Regions from separate parts of the Agaribacter flavus genome, predicted to be linked through region 1. Evidence: predicted binding sites of a transcription regulator. Region 1 holds the regulator's gene; the other holds the start of a gene.

Region 1 (6,948 bases):
CCTCATAAGCTATTCACGCTCTATTTGTTCCAAATGTTGCACGACTTCCGGCCAAATCAATGGTGTTAGTGCGTTCTTCAGGGATAAGCTTTGCTCTGAAAACGCCAGACTTCCATCTTCTTGGCACTGCAGTAGTTCATTTTCACGCAAGGCATTGACAAAAGTAGACAGTACATTTTTGTCGTAAAACTCGGGCGAATGTAAACCAAATAGCGCGGATAGACGCTCAGCCACGGTCACGCTTTGTCGCTCCAACTGTGCTCGCCCGATGGTTTGTTCTATTTCTAATACTCTGAGTACCACCGCGTAGCGTTGCCAAGTTTCCTGCATGGTTCTGCTGAGTAGCCATGCAGTATGAAATCTTTTGCTGGTAGCTTCGGGTGGTGACAGTTGCCCGTTCTTATCTAATAAAAAAGCATGTTTAACAAAATAGTCGAGTAGTGCTTCGGCATAGTCAAGCGCTTCTTGTGAACTGTGGTGCATGAAGAATTCTCTCTTAAGCAAGGGAAACAGTGTTTCTACCAAACTTAGCACTTGTGATTTTTGGGTGTACTGAGCACTAAAAACTGCCGCCAAAACCAAACTCGGAATACTGAACATGTGGATGATGTTATTGCGATAAAAGGTGAGATATACCGCTGCGTTTTCTTTTGGCGACACCATCGTCCCGTACTTATCATCATATTGTTTAAATCTGTTTAGTGCCAGTGTGCGGTCAACAAGCTGCTGAGCCGTTTCTTTTGGCAATGTGGAATCATCGCTGTAGGGCACAGCAGAAAATAGCGCCAAGTAATCTTCAATCGCCTGTGTCAGTTCTTTTTTGCTCATCACATGGGTTTTGGAACTTAACAAGCTAAGCGCCAAAATAGCGGTGCCATTGATGGCAGAAGCGCGATTAATGCGCGTCATCACACTGTCGGCTAATTTATTGACAACGGGTGTGAGCCACTTTGGCTTTTTGTCGTTGGCATCCTGTTGCTGTCTCCATTCGGACTCAGCTTCATCTAAAAATTGACCAATTTGTATTGGATCACCAAAGTTAACAAAGCCATGCCCATAATTTTTTAACTTGCGAATGGCGGAAAACACTTGCGTAGTGGATTCTTTCTTTTTGTTTTTGCCACGCAGTTCTTTCATGTAGCTTTTGACTTCCATGACATGCTCATAGCCGATGTACACCGGTACAATCGAGACAGGGCGGTTTACGCCTTTGGTCAATGCTTGCAGGGTCATCGCTAGCATACCAGTTTTAGGTGGAAGTAAACGCCCAGTGCGACTGCGGCCGCCTTCGGGGAAATATTTAACCGAATAGCCTTTGTTAAACAAGAGCTCAAGATATTCACGAAATACTGCCGTATAAAGTTTATTACCACCAAAACTTCGCCTTAAAAAGAAGGCTCCGCCTCGACGAAAAATAGGGCCTGCTGGCCAAAAGTTAAGATTGATACCCGCTGCTATATGTGGTGTCACTAAACCTTCATGATAAATGACATAGGTGAGTAGCAAGTAATCCATGTGGCTGCGATGGCAGGGAACGTAAATGATCTCGTGCCCGTTTTGCGCAAGCTCTCTTACGCGTTCGGCGTGGCTCACGTCTATGCCATCATAAATCTTGTTCCAAATGCGAGTAAGTACCCGATCCCCCATACGGATCAGTCCTTCTCGATAGTCCGCGGCGATTTCGTCGATATAAGATAAGGCTGTTTTCTTGGCTTTGTCGCTACTGATACCTCGCTGCTTTACTTCATCATGTAAGGCATTTTTTACTGCCTCCGACCCCAGTATCGAGTTATAAAGAGTGGCTCGTTCTAGCAAAGTGGGACCACTCAGGGTTTGTCGCTTGCGTTGAAAGTGGGTGCGGGCGACTCTCACTAGCTTTTGCGCAATTTGTTTGTCACTTCCATGCAGATCTGCTAGCTGTCGAGTTGACACAGCGGGTGAATAACTTACAAAGTTGTCTCTGCCAAAAAACAACACAATGAAGGCCTTTCGCAACCAGTTAGGGGAGGCCTTGCTCGCGAGTAATTGGGCAAAACCTGAGTTTTCTTTTCCGGCCGACCGACCCCAAGTAATGAAAACAGGCACCACCTGAAGATCCAGATCGGGATTAACGCGATGAATGTGGAACAATTCAGTGAATATATCTTCGATAGCGGTTTTTTCTACTTTCCGCGTTAATATGCTCTGTGGTCGCTCTAAAAAGTAGCGCCTTTTTTGCAATGTGCCGGCTACTTCGATGATATCGTGTGGGCTGGGTAAGCCCAAAGCTTTGGTCGACTTATCAAGCGCGAGTTGATCGGTAAACGACTCGGTTTGCAGTAAAAAAAGAATCGGTTTTCTTGTATCGATACCTAACTCTGATTCGACATCCGCGGGCACGCTTTTAACCGATACCAGCCATCCAATTGTTTTTGAAAATATCCACCGAAATGCTGTTCTTATCGAACTCATTGTTATTTAAACCTTAAAAAATTACATTGCGCGTGTTTGGGAGAGTGCTCTTTGCTTTTGGATATATAAAGCACAAGTATCGGGCGGTGTCTCCTCAATGCTTAGGGATGCAATACTTAAAGCCAAAAAGGCATGGATGCCTTTTTGGAGGCCCCATGGAAGGGTATAAGGTGACTTTAAGTATTGCATCCCTAAGCATTGAGGAGATACCGCTTGTTACTTACGCTCAGCAAAGACCAACTGAACGCAATAGTACCATGAACACAAGTGCTTACCCAAAGTAGTATTTTTGCCACTATTTGCAGCAAATAGTATATGTTCTAATTATTTGTGCGTAAAAACAAAGATTTAAAGTTGCGTTTTTTACTACCCTGCGTATACTTTGTGTATAACTGTATAGAAAAACAGGCTGTTTATGCGTCCACTAACTCCAAGACAACAAGAAGTACTCGACCTAATAAAGAGTACAATGATAGAAACGGGCATGCCGCCTACGCGAGCTGAAATTGCTAGACAGTTAGGTTTTCGCTCGGCTAATGCTGCCGAAGAGCACTTAAAGGCGCTAGCAAAAAAAGGCGTAATCGACATACTGCCCGGTACTTCTCGGGGTATCAAGCTGAACTGCGCCCTAGACGATGAAGCCGAAGAGGGTCTTCCTCTTATTGGTAAAGTAGCGGCGGGTGAACCGATTTTGGCGCAAGAACATGTTGAATCACATTACAAAATAGATCCTGCAATGTTTCATCCTGGGGCAGATTTTTTGTTGCGTGTAAGTGGGATGAGTATGAAGGATATTGGCATTATGGATGGTGATTTACTTGCTGTGCACAAAACCCAAGAGGTGCGCAATGGTCAAGTTGTCGTCGCGCGAGTAGATGAAGACGTTACGGTTAAACGTTTTGAGCGAAAAGGTGCGCAAATTTTACTCCACGCTGAAAACGAGGAATTTGCGCCGATAAAGGTTGATTTGGCCACACAGTTTTTTACGATAGAAGGTCTTGCAGTGGGGATCATAAGAGATTCTGTTGATTTTTAAAATTTTACAATAAATTTACACAAACCGTCTAACAAGGCGGTTTTTTAATTTGCAAATGTCTAAAAAATGAGCTGTTAACAATAAAGATCGAACATCTTGTTCATTTTTTATAAAAAATGACTAGACGCCACTCTAAAACTGATTAATGATTGTACAGTAATTCACAAGTCGATAACAAAAATTACATGTTCCTTTTCTAATTGAAGTGCTGAGGAACGAAGCATCGATCAAATCAGAAGGGAGAGTAGTGTGAAGTCGCTGAAATTTTTAGTAGGTTCCTCTCTACTAATAGCATCTTGGTTCAGTGTGGCGCAAAGTGCAGCTGAACGTTCTGACCTTAACTTGCGTTCCGGTGTGACTGACATCAGTGCTCAAGTCTACAATTTACATATGTTGATGTTTTGGATTTGTGTCGTCATTGCCGTTGCAGTATTCGGTGTGATGTTTTTTGCAATGTTTAAACATCGTAAATCTACGGGGCATAAACCTGCCAATTTTCATGAAAACGTCAAAGTAGAAATAGCATGGACCATCGTTCCCTTTTTAATCCTTGTAGGTATGGCGATTCCAGCAGCCAGTACTTTACAGGACATGGAAGATACCACTAAGCCTGATATGACCGTGTTGGTCACAGGCTCGCAGTGGAAGTGGCATTACAAATACATGGAGAATGAAGTGGAATTCTTCTCTGTATTAGCTACCCAACGCGAACAAATCGAGAATAAATTTACCAAGGGCGAAAACTATCTTCTGGAAGTAGACAGGCCATTGGTTATCCCTACCGGACAAAAAGTACGTTTTCTCATTACGTCTGATGATGTCATCCACAGTTGGTGGGTACCAGATTTTGCTGTTAAGAAGGATGCTAATCCCGGATTTATCAACGAGGCTTGGACAAGAGTGAATGAGCCTGGTATCTATCGCGGACAATGCGCAGAACTGTGTGGGAAAGACCATGGCTTTATGCCGGTTGTGGTTATTGCGAAGGAACCGGCTGAATACTACAAATGGATCAATGAACAAGAACAAATTGCTATTAAGCGCAAAGAAGAAGAGCAGCGTTTACTTGCCATGAACATGAGTATGGACGAACTCATGAAGCAAGGTCAACAAACTTACAATGCAGTTTGCGCGGCTTGCCATCAGCCAAATGGTGAAGGTTTACCCGGTGTATTCCCGTCTCTAAAAGGGTCAGCGCTCATCTTAAATGACAAACAAGCACACATCGACATTATCGTGAATGGTCGTGCCGGCACCGCGATGCAATCATTTTCAAAGCAACTGACGATGTCTGAGATTGCTGCTGTTGTGACGTATACGAGAAACGCATGGAACAATAATACTGGCGACATGGTGCAAGCAAAAGACGTGAACGCCATCATGGTAGGAGAGTAGGGGATCACTATGACTTCAATAACTGACCCAATACAAGAACCAAAAACAGGCAGTGATGCACACGATGACCACGCGCATGACGATCACCACCACCATATTCCAAAGGGCTTATCGCGCTGGTTACTCACCACTAATCACAAAGACATAGGTACATTGTATCTGTGGTTTGCGTTTATTATGTTTTTGGTCGGTGGCGCGATGGCGATGGTCATTCGTGCTGAACTGTTCCAGCCAGGCTTGCAAATTGTTGACCCCAACTTCTTCAACCAAATGACAACTGTACATGGACTAATCATGGTATTTGGTGCCGTGATGCCAGCTTTTACTGGTTTAGCGAACTGGCTCGTACCCATGATGATTGGCGCGCCTGACATGGCGCTGCCGCGCATGAACAATTGGTCATTTTGGATATTACCGTTTGCCTTTTTAATCTTGTTGTCTTCGCTATTTATGGAAGGAGGCGGTCCTTCATTTGGTTGGACTTTCTACGCGCCACTCTCGACAACGTATAGCGGAGACAGTACGGCTTTATTTGTTTTTTCTGTGCACATAATGGGTATTAGCTCAATCATGGGCGCAATCAATGTCATCGTAACGATATTTAATATGCGCGCGCCTGGAATGACCTTAATGAAAATGCCGATGTTTGTTTGGACGTGGTTAATCACTGCATTCTTGTTGATTGCTGTCATGCCTGTTCTTGCTGGCGTGGTGACCATGGTTTTGACGGATAAGTATTTTGGTACAAGCTTCTTTGACGCTGCTGGTGGCGGTGATCCGGTTATGTTCCAACATATTTTTTGGTTTTTTGGGCATCCTGAAGTCTACATTATGATTTTGCCTGCTTTTGGTATCATCTCGCAAATAGTGCCGACCTTCTCTCGTAAAAAGCTATTTGGCTATGCATCAATGGTGTATGCCACAGCGTCGATAGCCTTACTCTCTTTTGTAGTCTGGGCGCATCATATGTTTACCACGGGTATGCCAGTCGAATGGGAAATGTTTTTCATGTTCGCCACTATGTTAATTTCAGTCCCCACTGGGGTAAAAGTATTTAACTGGGTGGCGACGATGTGGCGCGGTTCAATCAGTTTTGAGATCCCTATGCTATTTGCTATTGCCTTTATTGTCTTGTTCACCATTGGTGGGTTATCTGGGCTAATGCTGGCAATTACACCGGTTGACTTCCAATACCATGATACCTATTTTGTCGTCGCCCACTTCCACTATGTATTGGTTACCGGAGCGGTATTCTCAATCATGGCTGCGGTTTATTATTGGCTGCCCAAATGGACGGGACGCATGTTTGACGTGACATTGGCAAAGTGGCACTTTTGGTGTTCGCTGATTTCGGTCAATGTTTTGTTTTTCCCCATGCACTTTGTCGGATTGGCCGGCATGCCCAGACGCATACCTGACTATGCCTTGCAGTTTGCTGACTTTAACCAGTGGATCAGTATTGGTGGCTTTGCCTTTGGGTTGTCGCAGCTTATTTTCCTTGTACTAATCGTAAAAGCCTGCAAAAAGCAGGGTGAGCCAGTATCTGACCAAGTATGGGATGGTGCTGATGGTTTAGAGTGGGAGATACCTTCGCCGGCACCTTATCATACCTTCGATACACCGCCTCAGGTTAAATAATAGCACCTAGTGCTGTAAGGAAGTGGAGGGATAGATGCCAGAAGCCGAAACCAAGTCACATATCGATAAGGTGCATCTCAAGGGTGAGCAGTACCCTAGCCATGGTCGTACGGTTGCAAAACTTGTATTTGTAGTCATTGGGATGTTTGCTTTTGGCTTTGCCCTTGTGCCCTTGTACGATGTTTTTTGCGACATTGCGGGTATCAATGGTAAGACAGGCGACAGTGCGGCAGTGTATAAGCCGCAACTGGTAGATGAATCACGCCTTATTACGGTCGATTTTATCACGCGGACTAACGGTGGCATGCCTTGGGAGTTTTCAGTACAAACAAAGAGTATTGAGGTGCACCCTGGAAAATTGGCCAAGGTCGATTTTTATGTGAAAAACCCCGCTACCCGAGATATCGTCGCACAAGCCATTCCATCCA
Region 2 (6,948 bases), on a different contig from region 1:
CTCAATTTTGATGACGACAGCTTTTTGGGTTTACGAGACAAGGCAATGTTAGAATTAATGTACGGCTGTGGATTGCGTTTATCCGAGCTAACCCAACTAAATTTGACCGATATTTTAGATTCGGGAGACCTTAAAGTAACGGGAAAAGGAAGCAAACAGCGTATCATTCCCATCGGTAGAAAAGCAAAACTAGCACTCAGTAAATACCTAGCGCAACGCAAATTAGTCGAGCCAGTTGACGATCACAATGCGCTATTTTTATCCAAACAAAACCGGCGACTGAGCCAACGACAAGTCGCGAACAGATTAACCAAATGGGCACAATCACAAACCTTGTACCAAAAGATCAGTCCACATACATTGCGCCATTCTTTTGCGACTCACGTATTAGAAAGTAGTAAAGATCTCAGAGGCGTACAAGAATTGTTGGGGCATGCAAATTTATCCACCACCCAAGTCTATACTCATTTAAACTTTCAACATCTCGCAGAAGTCTACGACAAAGCACACCCTAGGGCAAAGAAGAAGTGATTATTCACAAACCACTACCAAAAATCAAAGCCATCAGCTTCGATTTAGACGATACTTTTTACAACAACTGGCCTTACATTCGGGCAGCTGAGCAACACCTATTACACTACATCAGTGAACACTACCCTCAGGCCGCACATTACTCTAGACAAGATTGGACGCTTTTCAAGTTAAAAGCGCTAAAAGAGCAACCAGAACTTGCTCATCACGTCAGTGCCCTCAGAGAAGTCACACTCACCAAGGCATTTGTTTTTGCTGAAATGAACGCAGACGACATCCCCAATGCGGTGAGCAAGTGTTTTGATGCATTTTACGGCAAACGAAGTGACTTTATCGTGCCCAAAGGTATTCGACGGTTGTTGCGAAGTTTGTCTAACCGCTTGCCAATCGTTGCTATTACTAATGGCAATGTCGACTGCAAAAAAATAGGTATTAGTAAGTATTTTTCACATATTTTGCTTGCTGGGAAAGACGGCAGAATGAAACCTGCCGCCGATATGTTCAACAAAGCATCGGTTCTATTGGGCATCGCACCGGACAGTATGTTGCACGTTGGTGACAACTTAGAAAAAGATATCAAAGGTGCCTCAGATGCTGGCTACAATACGGCGTGGTATGCCGCGGATCGCGAGATGAACTTGCGTGATGAGCGTGACGCCACAATCTTACCCAACGTCCAGCTCAAACATTTAAAAGAGCTAAAGCGAATCATCAAGAGCCAAGCTTAAATAATCGTGAGCTATAGTATTCCCACCTCACCCTGCGAACGCTTATTTGAAGAAAAGAAAAGTAAATTTTATGCCTATGCCGCAAAAGCCGAAAGTCGTGCTAGCGCAATAGCGGCAGTAAACACCTGCAAAATGAAATACCCAGACGCTAGGCATCATTGCTGGGCATATTTGTTAGGCTCCCCACACAAACCAATCAGTGTCGCCATGAATGACGACGGGGAACCCAGCGGTACTGCTGGCAAGCCGATGCTAAATGTTTTACAACACGGTGAGGTTGGGAATGTTGTTGTCGTAATTAGTCGCTACTTTGGCGGTATTAAACTTGGTGCAGGCGGCTTGATTCGCGCATATTCAAATGCCACCAACCTTGTGCTTAGTAGCTTAGATACACAAGTTTTAGTCGAAGCCATTGAGACGCAATGCCATGTATCTTTTGGTGATGAACAAAAAGTCAGGCACTGGCTATTACTCCATCAAGGTACCGTAATAGACGCCACATATTCGGCACACGTGTCTCTGTCTGTTCGTTTTCCAACTAGTTATGCAGAACCATACAAAAAGTTCATTACCGCTTTAACCGGTGATCAAAGCCCTTCCTAAAGCAGTATGAAAGTTATCCTGTTAATCACCGCTCTTACTCTACTCAACTTATTTTAAGGCGCGAAAAATATGTCCGATAGTACATACACTCCACCAACCGTTTGGACTTGGGATCAAGCAAGCGGCGGAAAATTTGCAAACATAAATCGTCCCATATCAGGTAGCACACACGAAAAAGCGCTTCCCCGAGGAGAACACGACTTTCAGTTGTATTCGTTAGCTACTCCCAATGGTGTGAAAGTCACGATTATGCTCGAAGAATTACTCTCCCTTGGCATCAATGAAGCAGAATATGATGCTTGGCTAATCGATATATCTGAAGGTGATCAATTTAGTTCCGGCTTTGTAGAAGCCAATCCCAATTCAAAGATCCCTGCGCTCTTTGACTATAGTACTGGCCACAAGCAACGCGTATTTGAATCTGGCAGCATACTCGTTTACCTAGCAGAAAAATTTGGTGTGCTCCTCCCCTCATCGGGAGACAAACGCACCGAAACCCTAAACTGGTTATTTTGGCAAATGGGCAGTGCGCCATTTTTGGGTGGTGGATTTGGTCACTTCTATCATTATGCACCCGAGCGATTTGAATACCCCATTAACCGCTACACAATGGAAGTAAAACGTCAGTTGGATGTATTGGACAAACAACTCAGTCAACATGAGTTTATAGCCGGTGACACATTCAGTATTGCAGATATTGCCATTTGGCCGTGGTACGGCGTATTGGCGCAAGGCAAACTGTATGAAGCAGGTGAGTTTTTACAAGTGCAAGACTACACCCACTTACAACGTTGGACAAAACAACTTGCCGCGCGTCCCAGTGTACAAAGAGGAAGAATTGTTAACCGCTCGTGGGGGGAAGAGAGCGAGCAACTGCCTGAACGCCACAGCGCTGAAGACTTCGAAGGTAAAATCTAGGTTCTGTTAGCCATATTGATTTTGCTTCTCAAGTTGTGAAGATTTTTATTCTGAGTAAAGGTTATTTAACCTGAACTCGGGATAAGCAATTCTGTAAACTCTTGAATTTATTTTTCTTTCGTTTAATCCACTATCCAGTAGTGACCTAAAGCTCGATATCAAGGCGCTCAAGTGAAGGAATAACGAGTTATTTTAAGCTTGAGTAACGCAGAGATCGGGATTTAGGGCGCTGCTGGACGGAGTTGCTTATCCCGAGTTCAGGTTATTTAGCTTTATCTTGAAGTACATTTTGCTCCATTGAATCGCAAGGCATTTTGCAATCAGGCTTACCGACTACTTTTGCGGGTACACCTACCACAGTCACACCGCATTTTACGTTGTTTAATACAACGCTGCCTGCGCCAACTTTAGAGCCTTTTCCAATTTCAATATTGCCAAGAATTTTTGCACCTGATCCAATCATCACACCTTCACGGATCTTTGGATGACGATCACCTTGTTCATTCCCTGTTCCGCCCAAGGTAACGTTTTGAAGAATAGATACATTGTCTTCCACCACTGCAGTTTCACCAATTACAATGCCGGTAGCGTGATCAAGCATGACGCCCTGCCCAATCTTTGCCGCTGGGTGAATATCGACAGAAAACACTTCCGAATTACGACTTTGCATGAACAAAGCCAACTCTTTGCGCCCGTTTTGCCATAAATAATGAGCAAGACGATGTACTTGGAGAGATTGATACCCTTTAAAGTGAGTCAATACCGGTAAAAAAGTCGAGACGGCGGGATCACGTGCGACCACAGCTTGCACATCATAAATCGCAGCTTCAACCATCGCGGGATTCAACAAATACGCTTCATTAAAGATTTCCCCTACCGCCATGGCAGGCATCACATCGTCACTGACTTTGTTCGATAGTATAAAGCTTAAGGATGTCTCAAAGTTGTGATGTCCATAAACGCAAGAATGTATGTAGCTAGCTAGCAGCGGTTCGCGTTCAGAGACCTCTTTGGCCTCGGACTTTAACGCCTTCCAAAACTCATCACTGGCGAGCACTTGATTTTTTGCAGGATGATGTGACATGACACTGACCCCATTTGACACTGATGGCGCTAAGTCTAATAAAAATATAGACCGTGTCAAATATCCATGCTGTACAAATACACAGCTTTTTTACTACGAATTTGTTATAGTGCACTAAAAACAACACAACAAAAATAAAGATGGACGTATCTAGACTTTTAGATCAAATGAACGATAAGCAACGCGAAGCCGTAGCCGCTCCCCAAAGTGACATGCTGGTTTTAGCAGGTGCAGGCAGTGGCAAAACTCGCGTATTAGTGCACCGTATTGCTTGGTTGATGGAAGTTGAAAACATTTCGCCATATAGCATCCTAGCGGTGACCTTTACGAATAAGGCAGCAAAAGAAATGCGAGGACGCGTAGAGGCACTCTCTGGCGGCGCATTAAATGCGATGTGGATAGGCACTTTCCACGGACTGGCCCATCGTTTATTGCGCTTGCATTACGAAGAGGCCAGCCTCCCTCAAAATTTCACTATCATCGATTCTGATGATCAATACCGCCTGATAAAGCGTCTGTTACGCGCAATGAACCTAGACGAAAAACATTGGCCTCCTAAACAAATACAGTGGTTCATTAATGGCAATAAAGACGAAGGTTTACGTGCGCAACATGTTGTTACCAACAACGATCCTAACCAACAAAAAATGAAAGAGATTTATGCCGCGTATGAGGAAACCTGCCAACGTTCAGGCTTGGTTGATTTTGCCGAATTACTGCTTCGTTGCTATGAAACCATTCGCGACAACGACGAATTACAAGAACATTATCAGCAGCGTTTCCGCGCGATTTTGGTAGACGAGTTTCAAGATACGAATAACATCCAGTATGCTTGGTTAAAACTCCTCAAAAGCGCCAAAAACAGTATGATGATTGTAGGCGATGACGATCAGAGTATTTACGGTTGGCGAGGCGCAAATGTTGCCAATATTTCTAAGTTTCTAAAAGACTACCATGGCGCAGCAACCATAAGGCTTGAACAAAACTATCGCTCTACAAGTACCATCCTGAATGCAGCTAATGCCGTCATTGCCTACAATAGCGGACGTTTAGGAAAAGATCTGTGGACCGAAGGCCAAGCAGGCAATAAAATCGCCCTCTATGCAGGGTTTAATGAACTCGACGAAGCGCGTTTTATTGTGTCTCGTATTAAGCAGTTTTTTGAAGACGGCCACGCCCTGAAGGACACAGCCATACTATACCGCAACAACGCACAATCGCGCGTGCTCGAAGAAGCTCTCATTCATGAAGGCCTACCCTATCGAATCTATGGTGGATTGCGCTTTTTCGAGCGCCAGGAAATCAAAGACGCGCTCAGTTACATGCGTTTGGTGAACAATGTAATTGACGACGCGGCTTTTGAACGGGTAGTAAATACACCTGCAAGAGGCTTAGGCGACAAAACACTCAGTAATATTCGTTTATTTGCTCGGGAAAACAATTATTCTATGTGGCAAGCCAGTGAAACCATGGTCAACGAGAAAAGACTGACTGGCCGAGCATCCAATGCCCTAAAGAGCTTTATCGACTTAATCAATGGTATTACTGAGCGAACATCTGTGCTTAGCTTAGAACAACAAGCCGATGCTGTGATCAAATCCAGTGGCTTATATGCCATGTATCAAGCAGAGAAAGGCGACAAAGCGCAAGCTCGGGTAGAAAACCTGCAAGAACTCGTCACTGCTTGCAAACAATTTGAGATACCTGATGAAGCAGAGGACATGACGCCTTTATCAGCATTTTTAGCTCATGCTTCACTAGAAGCCGGAGAAGGGCAAGCTCAAGCGGATCAAGACGCCGTGCAAATGATGACGATACATACTGCGAAAGGCTTAGAGTTTCCTTTGGTTGTAATGGCGGGAGTAGAAGAAGGTATGTTTCCCAGTACAATCAGCAATGAAGAGCCTGGGCGTATTGAAGAAGAGCGCCGCTTAGCCTATGTGGGCATGACCCGAGCGATGCAACAACTGATTATCACTTACGCCGAAACCCGACGATTGTATGGTCAAGATAAATACCATACGGCTTCTCGCTTTATCCGAGAAATTCCCTCGGAATACCTCGAAGAAATCCGTTTACGTTCACAAGTTAGCCAGCCCGTTTTCAACCGCTTTGATAGCGCCGCTTCGCATGAAACCTTTACAGACAGTGGTTTTACACTCGGGCAACGCGTATCACACAAAAAGTTTGGTGAAGGCACAGTGCTCAATTATGAAGGCGCGAATGAACACGCAAGGGTACAAGTAAACTTTGATGATTTTGGCACAAAATGGCTAATGTTAGCCTATGCCAAGTTATCACAGTGTTAGTCAGAACCTCGTAGCCATTGCGAATTGAGCGATAGCACACAAGGAGCTAGGTGAGGGGATTGAATAACAAAGGCGCTTTGAACCCCATCCATGGGTGCTCCACAAAGGCATCCATGCCTTTGAGGCTTTGTTATTCAATCCCCTCACCTAGCTCCTTGTATGCTATCCCCCAAAACACAACTAACTACTTTTTGGGCGCGAGTTTGTCTACTTCTTCAATTTCAGTAACGACGCGTTGAGTGACTTTTACTCGTCCGGACTTTACCAATGCTTGTCGCAAGACATATTCAATTTGCGCGTTTAAACTTCTTAAATCATCATCCGCCCAGCGTTGCATAGCAGACAATACTTGTTCATTGATACGCAAGGGGTACGCTTTTTTACTCATTAAATACTGTTACTCGCACTACTAACACTGAAATGACAATCAACCAAACAGAAAACACTAATATATCGAACCAGTATTAACAACGGGCTGCGTGCTTTTTTCTGCACATAATACAACCAGCAAGTTACTCACCATCGTTGCTTTGCGCTCTTCATCCAGTTCCACAATTTCTTTTTCAGACAAACGTTTTAGTGCCATATCAACCATACCCACCGCCCCTTCAACAATGCGATTTCGAGCTGCAATAATCGCCGAGGCTTGTTGGCGCTGTAACATGGCGCTGGCAATTTCTTGTGCGTAGGCCAAATGACTGATCCTAGCTTCTAGCACGGTAATACCCGCTTTCCCCAAGCGCTCTTGTATTTCTTTCCGTAAGTTTTCTGCAAT

Evidence for each region. Region 1 encodes LexA, which represses DNA repair genes until DNA is damaged. Its sites were predicted from a motif close to TACTGTATNNNNATACAGTA; they were not measured.
Region 2: the regulator LexA is predicted to act here: its motif matches at 3,932-3,951, upstream of uvrD (DNA helicase II).

Annotation. Positions count from the first base shown of each region.
Region 1 is NZ_JBHRSW010000029.1:37,399-44,346, forward strand. Features, by position in the region: gene plsB (glycerol-3-phosphate 1-O-acyltransferase PlsB) at 10-2,451, opposite strand; gene lexA (transcriptional repressor LexA) at 2,867-3,487, shown strand; gene coxB (cytochrome c oxidase subunit II) at 3,746-4,882, shown strand; gene ctaD (cytochrome c oxidase subunit I) at 4,892-6,520, shown strand; gene ACFOHL_RS13215 (cytochrome c oxidase assembly protein) at 6,555-6,948, shown strand, end outside.
Region 2 is NZ_JBHRSW010000023.1:1,358-8,305, reverse strand. Features, by position in the region: gene ACFOHL_RS12505 (tyrosine recombinase XerC) at 1-531, shown strand, start outside; gene ACFOHL_RS12500 (HAD-IA family hydrolase) at 528-1,259, shown strand; gene ACFOHL_RS12495 (IMPACT family protein) at 1,266-1,862, shown strand; gene yghU (glutathione-dependent disulfide-bond oxidoreductase) at 1,932-2,780, shown strand; gene cysE (serine O-acetyltransferase) at 3,043-3,864, opposite strand; gene uvrD (DNA helicase II) at 4,005-6,173, shown strand; gene ACFOHL_RS12475 (hypothetical protein) at 6,358-6,561, opposite strand; gene ACFOHL_RS12470 (SPFH domain-containing protein) at 6,619-6,948, opposite strand, start outside.